DNA from 4 places in the Sporolactobacillus pectinivorans genome. Region 1 is predicted to be linked to each of the others. Evidence: riboswitches for the same ligand, from Rfam matches in the RefSeq annotation. Region 1 holds a riboswitch; each other region holds the start of a gene.
The links. A riboswitch is a leader RNA that binds a small molecule or an ion and turns the genes downstream of it on or off. The one in region 1 is predicted to bind S-adenosylmethionine.
Positions count from the first base shown of each region.

Region 2: another riboswitch for S-adenosylmethionine. It lies ahead of COP04_RS18225 (ABC transporter substrate-binding protein); the one in region 1 lies ahead of COP04_RS03335 (O-acetylhomoserine aminocarboxypropyltransferase/cysteine synthase family protein).
Region 3: another riboswitch for S-adenosylmethionine. It lies ahead of COP04_RS06120 (helix-turn-helix domain-containing protein); the one in region 1 lies ahead of COP04_RS03335 (O-acetylhomoserine aminocarboxypropyltransferase/cysteine synthase family protein).
Region 4: another riboswitch for S-adenosylmethionine. It lies ahead of COP04_RS07150 (LysR family transcriptional regulator); the one in region 1 lies ahead of COP04_RS03335 (O-acetylhomoserine aminocarboxypropyltransferase/cysteine synthase family protein).

Region 1 covers NZ_NXGA01000001.1:627,183-632,074, forward strand. The annotation lists tRNA gene COP04_RS03325 (tRNA-Glu) at 1-26, shown strand, start outside; gene COP04_RS03330 (NAD(P)/FAD-dependent oxidoreductase) at 254-1,456, shown strand; gene COP04_RS03335 (O-acetylhomoserine aminocarboxypropyltransferase/cysteine synthase family protein) at 1,554-2,861, opposite strand; SAM riboswitch class I at 2,997-3,097, opposite strand; gene COP04_RS03340 (aldehyde dehydrogenase family protein) at 3,258-4,754, opposite strand; gene COP04_RS03345 (Gfo/Idh/MocA family protein) at 4,892-4,892, opposite strand, start outside.
Region 2 covers NZ_NXGA01000001.1:3,725,477-3,730,368, forward strand. The annotation lists gene COP04_RS18220 (AMP-binding protein) at 405-2,006, shown strand; SAM riboswitch class I at 2,696-2,796, shown strand; gene COP04_RS18225 (ABC transporter substrate-binding protein) at 3,155-4,765, shown strand; gene COP04_RS18230 (ABC transporter ATP-binding protein) at 4,793-4,892, shown strand, end outside.
Region 3 covers NZ_NXGA01000001.1:1,280,422-1,285,313, reverse strand. The annotation lists gene COP04_RS06150 (DUF4064 domain-containing protein) at 328-687, shown strand; gene COP04_RS06135 (hypothetical protein) at 1,464-1,802, shown strand; gene COP04_RS06130 (hypothetical protein) at 2,211-2,459, opposite strand; gene COP04_RS06125 (hypothetical protein) at 2,681-3,016, opposite strand; SAM riboswitch class I at 3,029-3,119, opposite strand; SAM riboswitch class I at 3,208-3,312, opposite strand; gene COP04_RS06120 (helix-turn-helix domain-containing protein) at 3,374-3,661, opposite strand; SAM riboswitch class I at 3,818-3,922, opposite strand; gene csrA (carbon storage regulator CsrA) at 4,124-4,369, opposite strand; gene fliW (flagellar assembly protein FliW) at 4,374-4,811, opposite strand.
Region 4 covers NZ_NXGA01000001.1:1,478,557-1,483,448, forward strand. The annotation lists gene COP04_RS07130 (amidohydrolase) at 1-498, shown strand, start outside; gene COP04_RS07135 (hypothetical protein) at 614-1,093, shown strand; gene COP04_RS07140 (MerR family transcriptional regulator) at 1,821-2,219, shown strand; gene COP04_RS07145 (MDR family MFS transporter) at 2,235-3,407, shown strand; SAM riboswitch class I at 3,747-3,853, shown strand; gene COP04_RS07150 (LysR family transcriptional regulator) at 3,969-4,418, shown strand; gene COP04_RS07155 (hypothetical protein) at 4,591-4,892, shown strand, end outside.

The sequences.
Region 1 (4,892 bases):
CACGGGTTCAATTCCCGTACGCCTTATTATTTTTTAAGAGAAACCATCTGATGCGGCCACTCAGGCGTCCGTATTGGGTGGCTTTTGCATTTTTTCGACTTGCAAATTGTACAAAAAGCTGTAATTTATGCCACAGATTATTGAAAACGCTTACGAACGAGGATACAATAGAAATGGAAATAATGTGAACAAATTGTGACGAAAACATTTAAGGTAAACTTCTTGATGAATAGATCGAAGGGGGCGAACTATTTTGGGACGAAAGAAAATTGTCATTCTTGGCGCAGGATACGGAGGGCTCAGGGCATTAAAAAAATTGCAGGATATGCATCCGGATGTCGATCTGGTGATCATTAACAGAAATGATTATCATTGCGAAGCGACTCTGCTGCACGAGGTGGCAGCAGGCACGACAGAGGCTGAGGGTATCTGTTATCCGATCAATTATGTGATTGACAGAAAGCAGACTTTGTTTATTCAGGATACGGTTCTAGGCGTTGATCAGAAAGCAAAGAAAGTGATTCTGGAAAGACATGCACCTCTAGTTTACGATTATTTGCTGATTGCCCTCGGTTTTGAACCTGAATCATTTGGTATACAGGGTATATCGGAATATGCACTTGCTATTTCCGATATTCCTTCAGTAAAGCGGATCCGTCGGCATTTAGAAAATGAGCTGGTCAAATGGCGTGAAGACCCTAATGACGAGCATCTGACAGTTGTTGTCGGCGGCGCAGGATTTACAAGTTTCGAATTTCTCGGCGAATTGACGGATCACCTGCCAAAGCTGGCAGAACGCTACCATATCGATCAGGATAATATGCATGTGGTTTGTATTGAACCAACACCGAACGTGTTACCCATGTTTGATCGACGCCTCGCAGATTATGGCAGCCGGAAATTGAGGGACCGCGGTGTTGAATTTGTCATTGGTCGTGTCAACCGAGTTGTCCCCGGACACGTCTACTATAAAAACGGTGATAATTTAAAAGTGATTCATGCAGGAACCTTTATATGGACGGGCGGGGTAAGAGGCAGCTCTGTTATTGCGGCATCCGGGTTTCGGCAGCATCGCGGCAGGGTTCCGGTAAATGCGGATCTGACCGTTCCTGATGCCGGCGATATCATGATTATTGGTGACTGTTCTGCGGTAATCGATCCGGAGAGCGGGCAGCCCTTTCCGACAACTGCACAGATTGCGATTCAGCAGGCCAACTATGCGGCCTATAATCTGAATGCTCTGGTCAGAGGAAAGCCGATGAAAAACTTTGTTTATAAGACAAAGGGAACAGTCTGCTCTCTTGGGAAAAATGATGCCATGGGCCAGGTGCTGGGGAAAAATTTTAAGGGATATCCGGCATCATTCATGAAGAAAGTGATTGAGAATCGTTCGCTCGTGCAAATCGGCGGTGTTGAAACCATGCTGAAAAAGGGCCGCTTTAACTTTAACAGATAATTATTTGCAAAGAAGAACCGCCTCCGGTATTTATTCCGAGAGGCGGTTCTGATTTATTTGACCCTTGTTAAACGTTCTTTATCTTTTTATAGCAATCTTATTTAATTGTGACAGGTTCAGGGATCTTGGCAAGTGCCTGATCCAGATCCCAGATAATGTCATCCACACTTTCAATGCCGATTGATACACGAATCAAATCCGGTGTAACACCGGTGACAGCCTGTTCCTCAGGGGTCAGTTCTGCGTGTGTGGTGCTTGCAGGATGGATGATCAGTGACTTGGCATCGGCAACATTGGCAAGCAGAGAGAACAGCTTAACATTGTTGATCAGCGTTTTTCCTGCTTCCAGTCCGCCTTTGACACCGAAAGTAAAAATCGATCCGGCACCTTTTGGCAAATACTTCTTGGCCAGTTCGCGATAAGGGCTGCCTTCGAGTTCAGGATAATTGACCCAGGTGACCTTTGGATGGTTGCTGAGGAACTTAACCACTTTGCGCGCGTTCTGAACGTGGCGTTCAACACGGACTGACAATGATTCAAGTCCCTGCAGGAAATAGAATGCGTTCTGCGGGCTGATTGTCGCGCCGGTATTGCGAAGCAGCTGGACGCGGGCCTTTGCTGCGAATGAAGCAGGAGCCAGATCTGCGTAAACCAATCCACCGTAACTTTTATCCGGTTCTGTGAAGTCCGGGAATTTACCGCTTGCGCGCCAATCGAATTTACCGCCATCAACAATGACACCACCGATAGCCGTGCCATGTCCGCCAATGAACTTTGTGGCAGAATGGACAACGACATCCGCGCCGAAATCGATTGGCCGGATTAGATAAGGTGTACCAAAAGTGTTGTCGATAATGAAAGGAATCTTATTTTCATGGGCAATTTTAGCAACCGCTTCAATATCAAGGACGTTGATTTTTGGGTTGCCTATGGTTTCACCATAAATAGCTTTTGTTTTGTTATCAATCGCTGCACGGAAGTTTTCAGGATCATCGGGGTCAACGAATTTAACGTCGATTCCCAGTTTTTTCAGCGTCACGGAAAACAGCTCGAACGTACCGCCATACAGTGTGCTGGCAGAAACGATATTGTCGCCGCTGCTTGCTACGTTCAAAATGGCATAAGTGATTGCCGCCAGCCCTGAAGCGGTGGCCAGCCCGGCCACACCGCCTTCCAGTGCAGCAATGCGTTTTTCAAAGACATCTTCCGTAGGGTTCATGATGCGTGCGTACACATTGCCTGGTTTTTTCAGTTGAAAAAAGTCCGCCGCTTCGTCAGCGTCTTTAAAAACAAATGAACTTGTCTGGTAAATCGGTACGGCACGTGCCCCTGTGGCCGGATCGGGAACCTGCCCGGCATGCACCTGCAATGTTTCAAAACCAAACTGCCTTTTTTCTTCAGCCATTTCGATCTCTCCCTACACTCCTAATTTTAATTAAATAAAATCTTAGATTTGGAAAGAATTACAGATTGGAAAGGGCTGCAAATAAAAAAGCTGCTCCCGCCAGAATAGAGGGAAGCAGCTTTTTCGCCGATTCTTTTCTTATCTGCCAGAATTTAATCTGCTGGAATTAACACCATACACTGCGTGCTGGTTGTCGGGCTTCGCAGGGCCAGTCCCTCCGCCACTCTTGATAAGATTTATTTAATTGACGTTAGTTTACTACCATTTACAAACTTAGTCAACACATAAATACAAGTAAATTGCTGGCTTTAATATATTTTTTTAACTATAAAAAAGGAGGAGGGCAGCGCTGCTCTCTTCCTTTTAAAAATGATTAGATATCTTAAAAATATCTGATTAGTAGAGTCCGTCAACTGTCTCTTTTGTGCTGATGAAGATATTCTTAGTCTGAGTGTATGCTTCGAGAATACTCTTGTACGTTTCACGACCGATGCCGGATTTTTTATAGCCGCCAAACGGCGCACCTGCAGGCAGCTGGTTGTACGTGTTGACCCACATCCGTCCGGTGCGGACGCCGCGTGCAACTTTAAGCGCCGTATTCAGATTGCTCGTCCAGACCGCTCCGCCCAGACCGTAATCAGACTGGTTAGCCAGCTTGATGACTTCATTGGTGTCCTTGAATTTGATCACGGTCGCAACCGGTCCGAAGATTTCCTCCTGTGCAATCCGCATGTTGTTCGTGGCATTAGCGAGGATGGTTGGTGCCATGAATTCACCATTTTCCAAGCCGTCCCTCATCAGTTTCTTGCCGCCGGTTACCAGCTTTGCGCCTTCATCTTTGCCGATCTTGACGTAATCCAGAATTTTTTCCAGCTGGCGCTTGTTGACCTGGGCACCCATCTGAACGCCGTCTTCCCAGGGAAGGCCGACTTTGACATTTTCAAAAGCATCTTTCAGAGCGCCCACGAATTTGTCATAGATACCCTCCTGAACAAAGATTCGCGAACCTGCGCAGCAAACCTGGCCCTGGTTGAACAGAATGCCGAGCTGTGCCCCTTCAATCGCTCTGTCCCAAGGTGCGTCATCGAAGAAAATATTCGCCGATTTGCCGCCGAGTTCCAGTGTAGCTGGAATCAGGCGTTTAGCTGCGGCATCGGCCACTTCATAGCCGACCTGAGTAGAGCCGGTGAATGCCAGCTTTGCAAAACCGTCATGATGCAGCATGTAATCGCCGGAATCGGATCCGCGGCCGGTAATGACGTTAACAACACCTGCCGGAAGAGCCTGATCCAGCAGCTTAGCCAGTTCGAGCAGACTCAGCGAGGTAGAGGATGAAGGATGGATAACAACGGTATTGCCAGCGGCGATAGCCGGTGCGATTTTCCAGGCCGCCATCAGTAGCGGGAAGTTCCACGGAACAATCTGGCCGACAACCCCGATCGGTTCCTTAAGGTTAATGGTCAACGTGTTTTCATCAAGTGCTTTGGCTGTGCCTTCTTCTGAACGGATAACTCCGGCAAAATAGCGGAAGTGGTCAGAGCTGGCGGGAATATCCACTGTGCTCGTTTCTCTGAAGGGCTTGCCGTTGTCCAATGTCTCAACGAGTGCCAGATGATCGGCATTTGCATCAATCAGATCGGCTATTTTCAGCAGAATAGCACTTTTTTCCTGAACACCGACTTCTTTCCAAGTTTCGAAAGCTTTTGTTGCTGCTTCAACGGCAGCATCTACATCTTCATGACTGGCGTTAACGAATTCGGTCAGTTTTTCGCCGGTACTAGGGTTATAGCTTGCGATTTTTCTTCCATCAGAGCCTTCAACCCACTTTCCGCCAATGTATAATTTGTAATCCGTGTCAATGGCATGATCAAGAACGGTGCTTTGGATACTCATAAACTAAACTCCCTTTCTTGTTTAAAGTGTAATTTATAGCACGCTTTCATTGTAGAACACAATAGGAGAAAATAAAATGAAAACGCTCTATTTTTTATATGGTTGATAGAATCATATGGAAGAGTTACCGAACCGGCT
Region 2 (4,892 bases), 3.1 Mb from region 1:
ATCAACAGCAGTACGCGCGATAATCATTCGTAACTTCTGTTTATAATTAATTGAAACTATCCGCGAAAAATAACGTACTTAGAAGAGACATTGAAAGCGAAAAAATTATGTTATCAATCCATCGCTTTTTGGCACAGGGATTACGCACGAATCACAATCAGTGGATTCGTGATTTATTCAAAATCCAACATTTTCACTGTGCTCAAAAGTAAGCGGACTGTGCGATTGATCCATCAACGCCTGCGTCAGTTCTTAGTCAGGCTCAGGTCTCTTTTCAGAGACAACTGCTGTATCTGGCTGAACAATTGTCCCAGGTAAAATTCTGAATGATCAACAGGCGGAGGAGCATGAATTTGAGAATAAAAAAGTTGAACAAGGCCACACGGTACACTGATTTTCGGGAAATGATTTACTCTAGTGCAGAGAAGTTCAGGAAAAAGCCTGCCTTTCAGATAAAGATTGGGAACGGGAGCTATCGGTATGTGACTTATTTTCAATTTAAAGAGGGGTACAGAACGCTAGGCACGCATTTTCTCAATCTTGGCTTGCTTGGTAAGCGAATCGCAGTCGTTGGAAAAAACAGCTATGCATGGGTGCTGCACTATGCTTGCGCCGCTACAGTCGGTGTGGCTGTTCCAATCGATTGCGAACTTTCACCGGAAGATATGCATCATTTCATTGTCAGTGCCGACTGCGCGGCGGTGTGCGCAGACAAAGAGATACTCGAACAACTAAGACCGATGATCAGCAGTGAACGATTGCTTTTGTCTTTGCAGGACACCCTGCCACCTATGCCTGCAAATGATACGCGAATTGACACCGTTCCAATTGCTGAAGATGAAATGAGTGTGCTGATTTTCACTTCAGGCACTACCGGGAAGCCAAAAGGTGTGTGCCTTTCTCAAAAAAATATTTGCGCGAATATTTTTTCGACCTCACAAATTGTAAAGATTACGTCACGCGACAAAACCCTCTCAATCCTGCCCCTTTGTCATACGTACGAGTGCACATTGGACTGTCTGCTTATTCTGTCACGCGGAGCATGTATTGCTTACGCAGACAGCCTGAATGCCATTCGCCGTAACATTATTGAATACAGGCCGACCATTCTCGTCGTAGTTCCCGCGCTGCTTCAGCTTTTAGACAAGCGGATTCATGCGGCTATCTTAAAGAGTTGTCCAGCAAAGTATCAATCAAAGCTCAAAACCTCTTCCATTTCAATGGCGCTTCGAGATTTTCCTGCGCTTATAAGAATGGTCATCCGTCGAAAAGTAAATAAATCGCTCGGGGGCAAAATTCATACGTGCATTGTCGGCGGGGCTGATCTCTCTTCTGCTGTGGTAGAGGACTTCCTGGCGCTTGGTATTCGGGCTTTGCAGGGCTATGGGCTCACTGAATCTGCCCCTCTGCTGGCGGGAAATAATGATTTTTATTTCAATGCCAAATCTACCGGCGTTGCTATTCCTGGCGTCAAATTGATGATAGACAGTCCAAATGAAGCCGGGGTCGGCGAAATTCTTGCCAAGGGCGATAACATCATGCTTGGTTACTATAACGATCCGGTGGCCACGGCCGACACTTTCAGCAACGGCTATTTCCGGACCGGTGATTTGGGATGCATCGATAGAGACGGGGCTTTGTATATCAAAGGGCGTATGAAGAATGTGATCGTAACAGCTAATGGCAAAAACATTTATCCCGAGGAATTGGAAGCGCGGCTCTTGGAAAAGGAAACGATCAGTGAAGCACTTATTCTTACCGGAAATGATCGCAATGGAGGTGCCTGCGTGAAGGCCAAAATATTCCCGGACATTGATTGTGTTGCCAAAATAATCGGTCATCTTCCTGCAAAAGAAGAAATACAAGCCATGGTAAAATCGATTGTTGATGAAGTGAACAAAAAAATGCCGGATTATAAACACATCCGTGTGTTTGAAGTTCTTGAAAAAGGATTTGAAAAAACAACGACACGGAAAGTCAGGCGATGTGGTATGAACCTCGCCTGATTGCATCTGGCAAACGAAAAGAATCCCATTTGCCGAAAGAACAGCACCCACGTCGGATGATGTTATTCGTTCGTAATACTTGATGACGGCCAACTCGAAGGAGTTAGCTGTATATACCGTCCGCATTCAATAGGTAAAGTCTTTCCATCTTTTTTCTTCAGAGGATTTTTTAGCGCTGTTCCAGCAATGCGCGTAAAAGTTCTCTTTTTTCTTTTGATTCGTCATGAAAACGGTGGCCGAACAATTGAATGTCATGATAACTTATTTGAATTGTTGCGCAGTAAGGGCGTACTGCGCAACAAATAAAGTACCTGTATCTAGCAATACCTCATGCGTTTCGATGCAACCCAGGAAATTAGGTGCAACCATTTCAGTACGGCTCGAAACGACTCGAAAAATTAGGTGCGACTTTCTCCGGATTAGATGCGACTTCGGTTCATATCAGTCGTTCAAATAAATTTCACTGTTGCGCGGCAGAACGCGAACTGCGTAACTGAATGTCTTTAATGCCCAGTTATAGACTTCCTGTCCACTTTGCACTGCAAAACAATTTAATAAATTATATTGACATACGAATAGTATGAATTATAATTTAGCTAATGATCAGCGCAACAAAAGTCCGGAACGCGTCCGGGCATGGTCAGGCAGAAACGTTTCGCAAGACCTGTTTTTAAAAATGAATATCAACATTCTTATCAAGAGCGGCGGAGGGACTGGCCCAATGAAACCCGACAACCAGCACAGTGTGTATGGTGTCAATTCCAACAGATTAAATTCTGACAGATAAGAAGAGACGGCAAAAAGGCTGCTTTTCTGATTCTGTGAAAAGGAGCCTTATTTATGTCTCTATATACCCAACTTTAAATTTTCCCAGCTAAATTGGGACAGATAATGCTCAATAGAACTGGGCAGAAACGCAAACTATCAATAGAGTTAACCAATCCCCATCTTTTTGATTCAGCCAGGTGAGTGCGACGATCACAGAATGTATGGCAAGGTATGATCATCGGCGCTGCAGCGGTTCTGCCAGGATAAAAGAATAATATCTCGCAAAGACAATTGTTATGTAACTGACGAACAGATTGAGATCAGGAGAATCATAAAGCCGGTTTCATAGATTTAAAAATAATTTACGAGGAGGCGTATCAATGAAATTTAAAAAGGAAATAGTTTGTATTTTATCTTTTCTTTTAGTTATTTTAATGCTCACAGGATGCAGCAGTGCGCCCGGCGGGACGACTGGAAATAAGATTAATAAAAATGTTGTCAATATTGGCGTTACCGATTCATTGACAACGATCAATCCGTTGTTAATAGATGCTACTGAATTAAGCAAATACGCGATCGGGTTCAGTTTTCTGCCGTTAATTGAACTGGATAGCAAGCTGAATGTTGTCGGCCAGCTGGCGAACAGCATTACAACAAAAGATAATCGGACATTTACCGTCAAAATTAATAAAAATGCAAAGTGGTCGGATGGTCAGGATATCACAGCGGATGATGTGATTTTCTCTGTTCTGAGATTAACCGATCCCAAGGTCGGAAATGTAAATATTGGCGGATATGCTGCATTAAAAGGATTTGATGAAAATGGAAATTCTCCGGAAGGGGCGAAGAATATCGCAGGCCTGAAAAAGGTAGACAATAAAACAGTAGCGTTTATTACAAAGAGCCCGCTGTCGCTCGCAACCTTTGATAATACTATAGGGCGATATCTGTTTACAATTCCAAAGCACGTTCTAAAAAATGTGAGTCCTGATAAATTAAGCAAATACAGCTGGTTCAATAAACCGACCGTAATCAGCGGTCCTTACAGATTGATAAATTACGATTCGAATCATTATATCTCTTATACGGCAAACGAGAATTACTGGAAAGGCGCACCCAAAATTAAATATCTAAACCTAAAAGTTGTTCCGGCAAGCCAACTGTATCCTGGGCTTAAATCTGGAGAAATTGATTTTGTTCAACAAACATTGGGTGTCTTTCCACAAGAAGATTATAAAAACGTTCAAAAATTAAGCAATGTAAAAACAGTCTTAGAGCAGCCATTGACGAATCAGCTCGTTTTATTAAATACCAAAACAATTTCTGATGTGCGAATTAGAAAGGCCATTCAACTGGCTACAAATCGAGAACAGATCGTGAAAAGTTTACTGAATGGAAACGGTGAGGTAGTTGATGGCTTCGTTACGTCTTACAGCCCATACTTTGACTCATCGATCAAGCCGGTCAAGTTTGATTTGGATCAGGCAAAAAAACTGGTTAAAGAAGCACATTGGGACAAATCAAAACAATTGACTTTTCTTGTTGATTCCGGTGACAGTACTTTCGTCCAGGCAGCTAATATTATTGCAGCCGATCTGAAGACCATTGGTATTAATGTAAATGTACAGACTCAGGATCTTTCCAATCTTCTGGCCAAAGCTGCGAAGCATAAATTTGATTTGTTCGCCGTTCAATATACTTTATCTCCGATTGACCCTTATCCGGACGTCGATTGGATCGTCAATAGTGATGGAGACTGGCCGCAATATAAAAATAGTGAACTGGCCGCAAATCTTTCCAAGATTCAGTCAGCGAAAAGTACGGAAGAAACTAAAAAGCTGTACAGCAACATTGATAAAATTGTTCAAAATGATGTTCCTCTTTACTCGGCATATGTTTTACGCTCACTCGGCGCTTACAATAAAGAGCTTAAGCACGCTGAACCGCATATTTATGGTTCCTTCAACAATGTTGAAAAGTGGGAAAAATAGGAGAATGGCATAAGGGAATGAGCATTGATGGATCATTTGCTTGAGATAAACCATCTTGATACCACATATACGGTTCATTCAGAAGACCGGATTCTCGTCCATGATGTCAGTCTGCATGTAGACAGTG
Region 3 (4,892 bases), 650 kb from region 1:
AGTGGTAAATAATGCAATAATTTGCCATATGATGAAAGAAAATTGTAAATATTGGTCGATTACACATTGTTTACGTCTATATTTCGCTGTACTATATGAATGAGGTGGTTAGATGCTCATAAGCAAATATGAGCCAAGAACCATTTTGAGCATGAAGGTTCGAAGATCAATCAATACTGAAATCTTTCAATATCCTCTTTGTTCTGAAAAAATTAAGATAAATGATCATAATTTTCAGTAGCGGTGCAAAAAAAAATAGACTTAAAAAATCAAACTGATACCAACTCTTAATTGAGTTTACATAAAAAATATTTGGGGGATTGAGCTATGGAAACAGAAGTAAACAGTACTGCACCAAAAGCTACAAGCCGAGTCGCTGAAATGGTACTGGGAATTATTGGAGGCGTGCTTGGGATCATTGCCAGCATTTTCGTGATGGCCATTGGTTATCTGGGAGATTCGCTGAAAGCAGGAGGAACCGGATCATTTTATGGTCAAGGAACAGCGTGCATCATAGCTTCAGTTCTAGCCATCATATTTTCATGTATTATAAATAAAAATCGTATACTGTTCGGCATCCTCATCTTGGTTTGTGGCGTTCTTAACATGATTTTTGTTGGCGGATTTGGTATTTTAAGTGGATTGTTAATTATTGTTTCAGGTGTGCTGGCTCTCGTTCGTAAATGAATCAAACCGATTTAATGACAGGATTATTGCCGGGCAGAATTGTGCCGAAAAAAAGCAGATTTTCGTAGTTTAACATAAAGCTTCAAATTGCCGCTTATGCGGCGTACATAACATGGAGAGCACCGAATCAGTCGAACCGCATAACCTCCCCGAAAGAAAAAACACAATATACGGGGAACTTGAATAGGAGGCTATCAAGTGGCATTTCTTAAGGATCTATTTGTAATATTATCTATTTGGGTGTTCATTTTTATCTGGAGTCTCTCTTACAAGGCTTATCAGTATAAATTGAAGAAGCCAGTTAACAAAAAAGTTGAAAGAATAGGGTTTGTACTTATCTCAATTATCGTCGTTGTCTTAACAACCCTGTTGGGATGGATTTAAAGTATTAAAGAATAATTGACCTTTCCTAAAGCATGAAAGTTGATGTTTATTCATTTAGTTTTCATAAAAATCTGCAATTATTAGCCTCTTTAGTGGCATATATATGGCTTGTCTGATTCTGGAGGAAATCACATGTACACTATATGGATACAAGCCGTTGGTCTGTTAATTATGTTCACTGGCATATGGCTTCGATACTCAAAAAGGTACAAAAAGAAGGAATTGTTTAGAAAAAGAGGTCTTCAGATTTCTGTTATTGGTCTAATCATCTCGTTTGGAGCTTATTGGCTTTATTTCTTTTTGAAAATTTAGCTAAAATAGAGGACATAGAATCCTGGTTTTCGATCGTATCCTACTCTCCTATTAACAGAACAAACTATGGGGGGTTCATTATGGCGGAGAAAAGCATAACTAACCGCTTTGACGAAATGTTTATCGGCATCATCGGAGGATCATTTGGCATCATTGGCGGCATTTTGCCTATAGTCCTCGCTGTGGTTATTGGCGCACTCAAAACAGGAGCCGGCGAAATTATTGGGCTTGGCGTTGCTTGTATTATCATTTCGGCTTCAGTCATTATATTTTCTTGTATGATCAATAAGTCGCGAGTCGTTTTTGGCATTATTATCTTAGTTTGTGGCGTTCTGAATATCGTGCTCATCAGCTTTTATGGATTTTTGAGCGGGCTGCTGATTATTGTTGCCGGCATACTGGCGCTCATTAGAAAATGATTTATGACATTCAATTTACTACTTATGCGGCGTACATAGGGGATAGGAAAATGGAGGAAGCAAGGAATCTAACTTTACCGGTCCAAGTTCTGCTAAAGAGTCTAGAAAAATTGAAGATGTAACTTCATATGGAGACCAGCTCCCTTATTATAGCGGATCAAAGCCATACTTTGCATCCCCAAAAATTTCATGAGCCATCCAACGTATAGAATACAAGAACATGAAAACGACGATTGAAATCTACACAGATGTTACCCATAAAATGAAAAGAATGCCTCCCAGAAAATCATGGATATCTGAAAGGCATCATGAAAAAAGTAAAGTTATGAAACTATTGAGCATCAATGAACATTTTTGGAGACTTTTTTTACGACTCCAGGCTTCAAATGAACCAAGATCCTTGATATATCAGTTCATTTTCCCCATCATGTCCATCATTGATGACATCATCTCATCGCATTTGTGCATACAGCTCATCATTTCATCCTTGTTCATCATCTTGTCCATGTCTTTCATCATACTCATATCCATGCCGGACATTCGTTCCATCATCATATGCATGCACTTCATCTCGCACATCATCTTGTCCATTTCCATCATCATCATCATGTTCATCGGCATCATCATTGACTTGTTCATCATGTCCATCTTTTCCATAATAAAAATCCCTCCGAATTTTGTTTTTATGGAAAATGCTCCTGCATGACTGTTGATACGCTGCATGCCAGCTCTTCCACACCCTTAATTTACCATGGATTTTGAGCGCCGACAAAGCTTATTTGCCGTTTTGAAAATTGGATGGACGCCAAAAAGACGTGGGCAGTTGATCTCACGCCATTTTTCGTATTTAACTCATAAAAAAGATCTATTAAAAGCGATCAGCGGCAAAACTGTTGATGTCCACTTTTCAGCGCATCAATCTCCCGCCCAAGCTCCAGCCTTCTCTGCTTTAGGGCATAAAGCCTGTTTGTCACTTTATCCGTCGCTTCCAATGTATGACAACGCAACCGTTGATAGAGTGTCAAGATCTGGCGGTTGACCTCCATGAATTGCTGCTGGAGGTTTTTCTGATTTTCGGAATCTGAATGATCCTGGTGCAACTCAGCTAGAAGCCCCAGTATTTCATTTTGCCATTCAGTGTCATTCAATTCTCCTGCGAAACGATAAAGATCCAGATAATTATCAATTTGTGCGTATTTCGCCTGATTCAACATACTAAAAACTCCTTCTTATCTTCATTCCGGAATTAGCACGGTACTTGTAGAGCCCGTTGCTGAGTCTTCGTCGGGCCGGTCCCTCCGACTCTCTTGATAAGAATTGTCAGCCAGCTTTCAATAAAAATATGAAAAGCGACCATTTTTCTAAAGATCGAGAAAAATAATCGCTGTAGCCGTTCGACTTATTTTCCTTATCTCTCAGATTTACTCTGCTGGAATTGACACCATGCACATTTTTATGTGTTGGTTGTCGGGTTTCATCGGGCCAGTCCCTCCGCCACTCTAGATAAGTTTTATTTAATTGAATTAATTTTACCGTGCAATATGATTTTTGTCAACAGCTAGAGAATTTCATTAGCTGGAACCGGATTCCGAATGCAGATCAATACACGCTTTCTTGTATACGCCAATCATTCGTTTCGCGTAGGGGACAAGAATCCTGCCCTGTTCGGAAAGAGCGACCCCCCTGCCGCTCCGGATGAAGAGATCGGCACCCAGTTCCCTTTCAAGGGCCTGAATCCGTGATGAAATCGATGGCTGCGACAGAAAAAGCTTCTCCGAAGCCACGCGATAGCTTTGATACTTAACCACAGCCAGAAAAGCATCCAGTTGATCGATCGTCATGTGATCACTTTCCTTCATTCCTGATCGCATCCGAAATATCTGATCAACACACATGGGGCCGAGTGTTAATTAAATAAACCGGGTGATTTGGAAAAAGGATGCTATCTGTTTGAAAAAATAGAAGTCAAGCTACCGCCCCCTTACTAAAGAGAGAACTTCCTGACTCATTTCCCATTCTTATCTTCCAGATTGCATCTGCCGGAATTGACACCATACCCCTTTGCAGGGACTGGTTGTCGGGCTTCACAGGGCCGGTCCCTCCACCACTCTTGATAAGAATACCTCTGTTATATTGAGTTTATGAAAATTGGAATGAAAAGTCAATCATTATTCCAACTAATTTTATATGTTTTATGTAATTATAATAAAATGTTGCCGATTTGTTGAATTTCAAAATCATTAATCGCTCAATTTAAATGTATAAAAAGCCTGCACAGATATGACTCATGCAGGCTAAAAAATTATATATCAAATTGAGCTTCACTCATCCTGTCTTCCCTTTTTCATTGCTTTTATCGCCCGTAAAATATTTTCCGGCAATTTTTCAGATGCAGCTTGATTATTTGCTTTCTGAATCGACTCATAAATTTCACTCCGATGAACATCGATTTCCCGTGGAGCGTTTATGCCCAGTTTTATTTGATCTCCATCAATCGCGACAATTCTGACTTCAATCTGATCGCCAATATGGATCGATTCACCAAGTTTGCGTGTCAAAATAAGCATTAGATCACTCCCTTTTCATTTTCTCTCTTTGAACCAACGGCTCAGTGAGTGAATAGGAGGAATGATCCTGTATGTATTGTTTGCCGAGTTTCTTAGAAATATTAATAATAACCGGTGCCTTAAGGTTAGCGGTTGATTTTGTAAAAGGATTCTGGACATTGACAATGACCCAAACTGAGACATCTTTTTCAGATTCTATTGACAGTTGACTGACAAAAGTATCCGCCAGATCCACACTGTACTGACTGAAAAAAAAGAACGGCGACGTTACAATAAAAGCAGCATTCATTTCATCAATAGATTGAAGAACTGAAAAAGCTTCGCCAAAGGGCTGAAGAATAAATCGTTTATTCTCTTCGAATCCTGGAAGCCCGGCAGGAAACGAAAAAATTTCCGATTCATTAATTTCCTGTTCGCCGTAATACTTTGTTTGAATTTTCATGCGCTGTTTCTATCCTTTCCTGACTATGAGCGTCCGCTGCCCGGGCCCCATTAAATAATAACATTCCGGTGAAAAAAACTT
Region 4 (4,892 bases), 850 kb from region 1:
AATCTATCTCCACTCAGCGGTGCTGTTGTGAGCGTGACCCAGCTGAATGCCGGTAATGTATGGAACGTTCTACCAGAGACAGCCGTTTTCAGCGGAACCGTTCGAACACTGGGGGCCACCGACCGCAAGATGATCCATCAACGATTTTCTGAAATTGTCACACACACAGCGGCTGCATATGGAACAACTGCTGAGATTGACTGGTACAGCGGCGATCCTTCCGTGAACAACGATAGAAGACTTTCAGAGATTGTGGCTGACGAAACCGGTAAATTTGCGACTGTATTTATCCCTGAGCCAACACTGGGCAGCGATGATTTCGCTTGCTATCAGGAGCACATCCCCGGTGTCTATGCCATTATTGGCGTTAATGGGAATGTGAGCGTTCATAATGCCCACTATACAGCAGACGATGGTGTGTTAATCTATGGTGCCCGTTACTTTGAAAGGAATGCCGTCAGAATTTTACAAAAACTGGAAAATGAGTCAGTAAGATAATGTGACTGGCAAGGATCAGGTGCCCAGACAGCCATAGACTGGCTATGAATCTGCAATTGAACGGTGAGATAGAGATTCCGAAGGAGCAAATCCTGAAGGGAGTTAGTGAGGCATCATGAAGGAACTTAAAAAGACATTCGTTTCATTTTTCAAACTGCCACTGGTTTTATCTCTGTTATTAATGCTCTTGCTCGTTTCCGCTGGTTGCGGAGCACAAAATGCAGAGGTACCGCATCAGATACATAAAGCTGCCAAGGTGAAATCTTCGAAAAAACCTATGGTGGACGTATCGACTAACTACGATTTTAAAGTGAAAATAACCCCTCCAAAAGTTGGAAACGATAAACTGGCTCTTGCTGCCTTCTATAAAGGGAAAAGAACAACAGATCTCCAGAAGGTTTCTCTGTCAATAAAAATGGTGGTTATGGATATGGGAACGACTCAAATCCAGTTTCCGGTGAAAAACCTGGGTAAAGGGACGGTGCTTGTTAAAGATACATTTCTGATGCCCGGCCGTTTTTTGATCCATATCCATGCCCTAACAGCTTCGTACAAGGTTGCTAATAAGGATATCATTGTTAACATCGACAATTAACTACGGGAGAGCATCGTGCCGCGACAATCAGAAAAGTTGTTCGCAACACATCCGCCGTCCTTCTTACTGCGGATGCGTTGTTTATTTTTCAAAGCAGTTTATCTGCGATGGCAGTGTGAAATTGAGTCGGATTCTGTTGTTACATACACCATTCAGATTACTTCCGAGACGAAGGTAATCCCCAAACGGCATTACGTATCCTGGATAAGGTAAACTACCGAACGGATCAGTCAGTGGCGAGATGGTTAATAACGAACACAAAGGACAAAACAAGTGATCTGGCAGACGAACAGACAGGAAGTGGTCCCTTTGTCAAGATAGAGAGAGCTAAGATAGGGAGTGGTGTGTAAATCTGCTCTCTATTTTATTGCCCCGCTCTGAGCAATCTTGTCCCTCGGTTTTGTCCTAAGTGCCCTTCAGAGATAGCACAGTTGGGCTTTTATAATGATAATATACACAATATCTATATTATAGAGAAGTAATGGATTTTTCAGTCAGGAATTGATATGAATGAAACTGTTGATAGTTTTGCACCTGTTTCAGAATAAGCTTCTTTTTCGAGACCCTTTTTCTTCCTTTTTACCATATCAATTTGGTTTATCTGGCTTTTGCTTCCTTACCCTGACGCGTTAGAAGGTAAAGCCAAGTTTATGAGAAGAATTTTGATTATTGCTCTTGACTTAGAGGTAACTCTAATTCTTATACTACGAAAAAGGGGATAGGTCATATGAATAAAATCAGTGATGTTTCGCAGTTGACGGGGATGTCTGCCTATACACTTCGCTACTATGAAGAAATAGGTTTACTTCCTAAAGTTAAAAAGAATTGTTCAGGTGCAAGAAATTATAGCGCCGAAGACATTGCATTTATCGAATTTATCAAAGGTTTAAAGAAAATGGGACTCTCGTTAGAAGAGATCGTCCATTTTGGAAAAGAAGGTTGTATCAGTGAGAATAGAAGTTTGACCGGGAAGGTTGAACTCAGAAGTGTATTAGAGAAACGTTCGGCAGTATTAGAAAGTCATTTACGAAAACTTGATGAAAAACGAAAAATCATTGAAAATAACAGGAAGAAAATTATCGGCCGAATGAACTTATACAAGGCAATGATAGACAAACAGCACTAATGAGGAAGGGTTAGCTTGAAGCATTCAAAGTTAAAATGGTTAGTCACTGGATCAATTTTAAATAATGCAGGCGTTAGTTTTATTTGGCCGTTAAATACTATTTACATGCACGATCACCTAGGAAAATCACTGAGTGTGGCTGGCCTTGTGCTGCTATTGAATTCAATGACAACGTTGATCGGTAATTTTTGGGGCGGACGGCTGTTTGATCGAATAGGTGGCTATAAAACGATTTTAATTGGATTGTTTACCTCGATTATTTCACTCATTGGTTTAGTTATGAATCACGGCTGGCCTCTTTACGCAGTATTTTTAATAATACTCGGTTTAGGCACAGGTATCATTGTTATATCCATTAATTCGCTTGCTTCCAGCATGTCCGGCTACGATCATCGTTATGTATTTAATTCAATTTATCTCGGACTTAACATCGGGGTGGCTGTTGGGACTTCGATTGCCGGTTTCATCGCTGATATCAATATTTCTCTTATATTTACAGCAAACCTGCTGTTATATGTAGCCTTTTTAACGATTGTTTTATTTTTTTACAAAAATATAGAGGCTGTTCATCTACAAAGTCATCCTGAAAAAACAAAGAGGGCAAAGATGGATCGTAGAAGTCATAAACAGTTCATCAACGTCTTTATCATTTGCTTTCTTTATTTCATCATATGGACCGGTTATGTGCAATGGCAAAGCAATATTTCGGTTCGTTTACCAGAATTAGATATTTCAATAAAGCAGTATAGTTTTTTATGGACAATCAATGCAGTGCTTATTATTTTAGGTCAGCCATTTATTTCACAAATTATTAAGAAAGCGGCTCATACTTACAAAGCACAAATTGATATAGGCATTGTTTCGTTTATTTTATCTTTCGTCGTTCTCATGTTCAGTCGGCAGTATGCGGGATTCATAGTGGCAATCGTTTTACTGACTTTTGGTGAAATGTTTGCGTTTCCGGCGATACCGGCCATGATCAGTACGATTGCCCCCACTCAGCAGAAAGGATCTTATCAAAGTTTTGTAAATATGTCATCCACTTTGGGAAGAGCACTTGGACCAATACTTGGCGGAGTTGTTGTTGAACAATTATCTTATGTTTATCTTTATTTAATGACGATTATTCTAATAGGTATATCGACTTTCATTTTTCACTATATGTTAAAACATATTGGCTCGTATTGATATAGAAGATATTCTTCATTAGCAAAATTTCAACTTTCTCGGAATAAAAATTGAACCAAGTATAAATGGAAAAATAAGAACGTGTAAAAATATAAAAAATGGGCGATATCTTGCAGCTCGTTTCGTGAATAACTGACATACAGCCATTGACTCAATCTTTATAAATCCCATAAAAGCAACGCTATGGAAAATTATTTTGTCTATCTATATGCATACTACTTTGAATCGATCTACTGTGGAAAAGCAAAATACACAATAAACATATAAAAATAGTATGAATTAATCTTGATTTTTATATTCAAGTTATATATTCTGTAGTTAACCCCAAATTTTAATATATTCTTATCCAAAGTGGCAGAGGGACTGGCCCGATGAAGCCCGACAACCAGCACAGTGTGTATGGTGTCAATTCCATGAACACAATAATTGTGTTCAGAAGATAAGAAGAAAAAACAAGCCTTCTTGTCTCTTGGCTTGTTTTTTCTTAGGTTGTTCAATTTGTCGATTTTTCTTAATGGGATCAATTTGACATTAACTTAATCTAAAGGAGTGCGTTTGAAAGTGCTAAAAAAGCAGCCCTCATTCAGGAAACTTTTTCAAGGGAACGTGTCGGACATTTTGCATGATGAACACACCTTGAAAATGATTGACGCGAGAATTGATAAAAAATATACTGGTAAATTTTCAGAAGTTGCCCAGAAAATGAAGGGAGGCGAGGGCACACCGATTAATACTGAAATAAACCCCAATCCTGCGATGACGATCGACCAGTTGAACGCTTTCCTGGCTGTTGCTGAATCTCAGAGTTATCAACTGGCGGCAAAGGAGTTAATGCTCTCACAGTCCACGATTTCTTCACGTATTAAAACGCTTGAAAGAGAATTGAATGCGGATCTCTTTGTTAAAGAAAGGTTGGGCTTGCATTTGTCAGTACGTGGGGCTGTTTTTGCACCCTATGCCAGGCTGATGGTTGATACTTTTAGAAGGGCATTGCTGAAATTGGGAAGCTGACAAATGCTGTGCGCGATGGAACAAATTAGTAAGCCGTATTGCAAGTGTTTTTTCTTTTTTTGCTCTTCTTTCATAACTATAAGGATTAAAGGAGAGTGGTAGAGATTTTACATAAGGTATATTCGATCAGCAGTTTTGCTGAAAAACTAACAGTCAATCGCGGGTGTTTCCATTGTTAAAAATTTTACGATTCATTCATTATACGGCTGGTATGGTGGGTTCATTAATTGTTCTGCTGATGTCTATCACCGGAATCCTACTTAACCACCGCTCACTTATCGGTTACTCCTCAGCTGCATCAATGAAGATACAAACACTGATCTTTGCGCTGCATTCAGGGTATGTAGGAAATACCTCTATTGTCTGGCTGACTGATATAGGCGCTATTTGCATGATTGTGCTAAGTATTTCAGGAGTCTGGATGTGGATTAGTTTTGTCATAAAAATCAGTAAGGGAAGAAAAAGGAGAAGAAA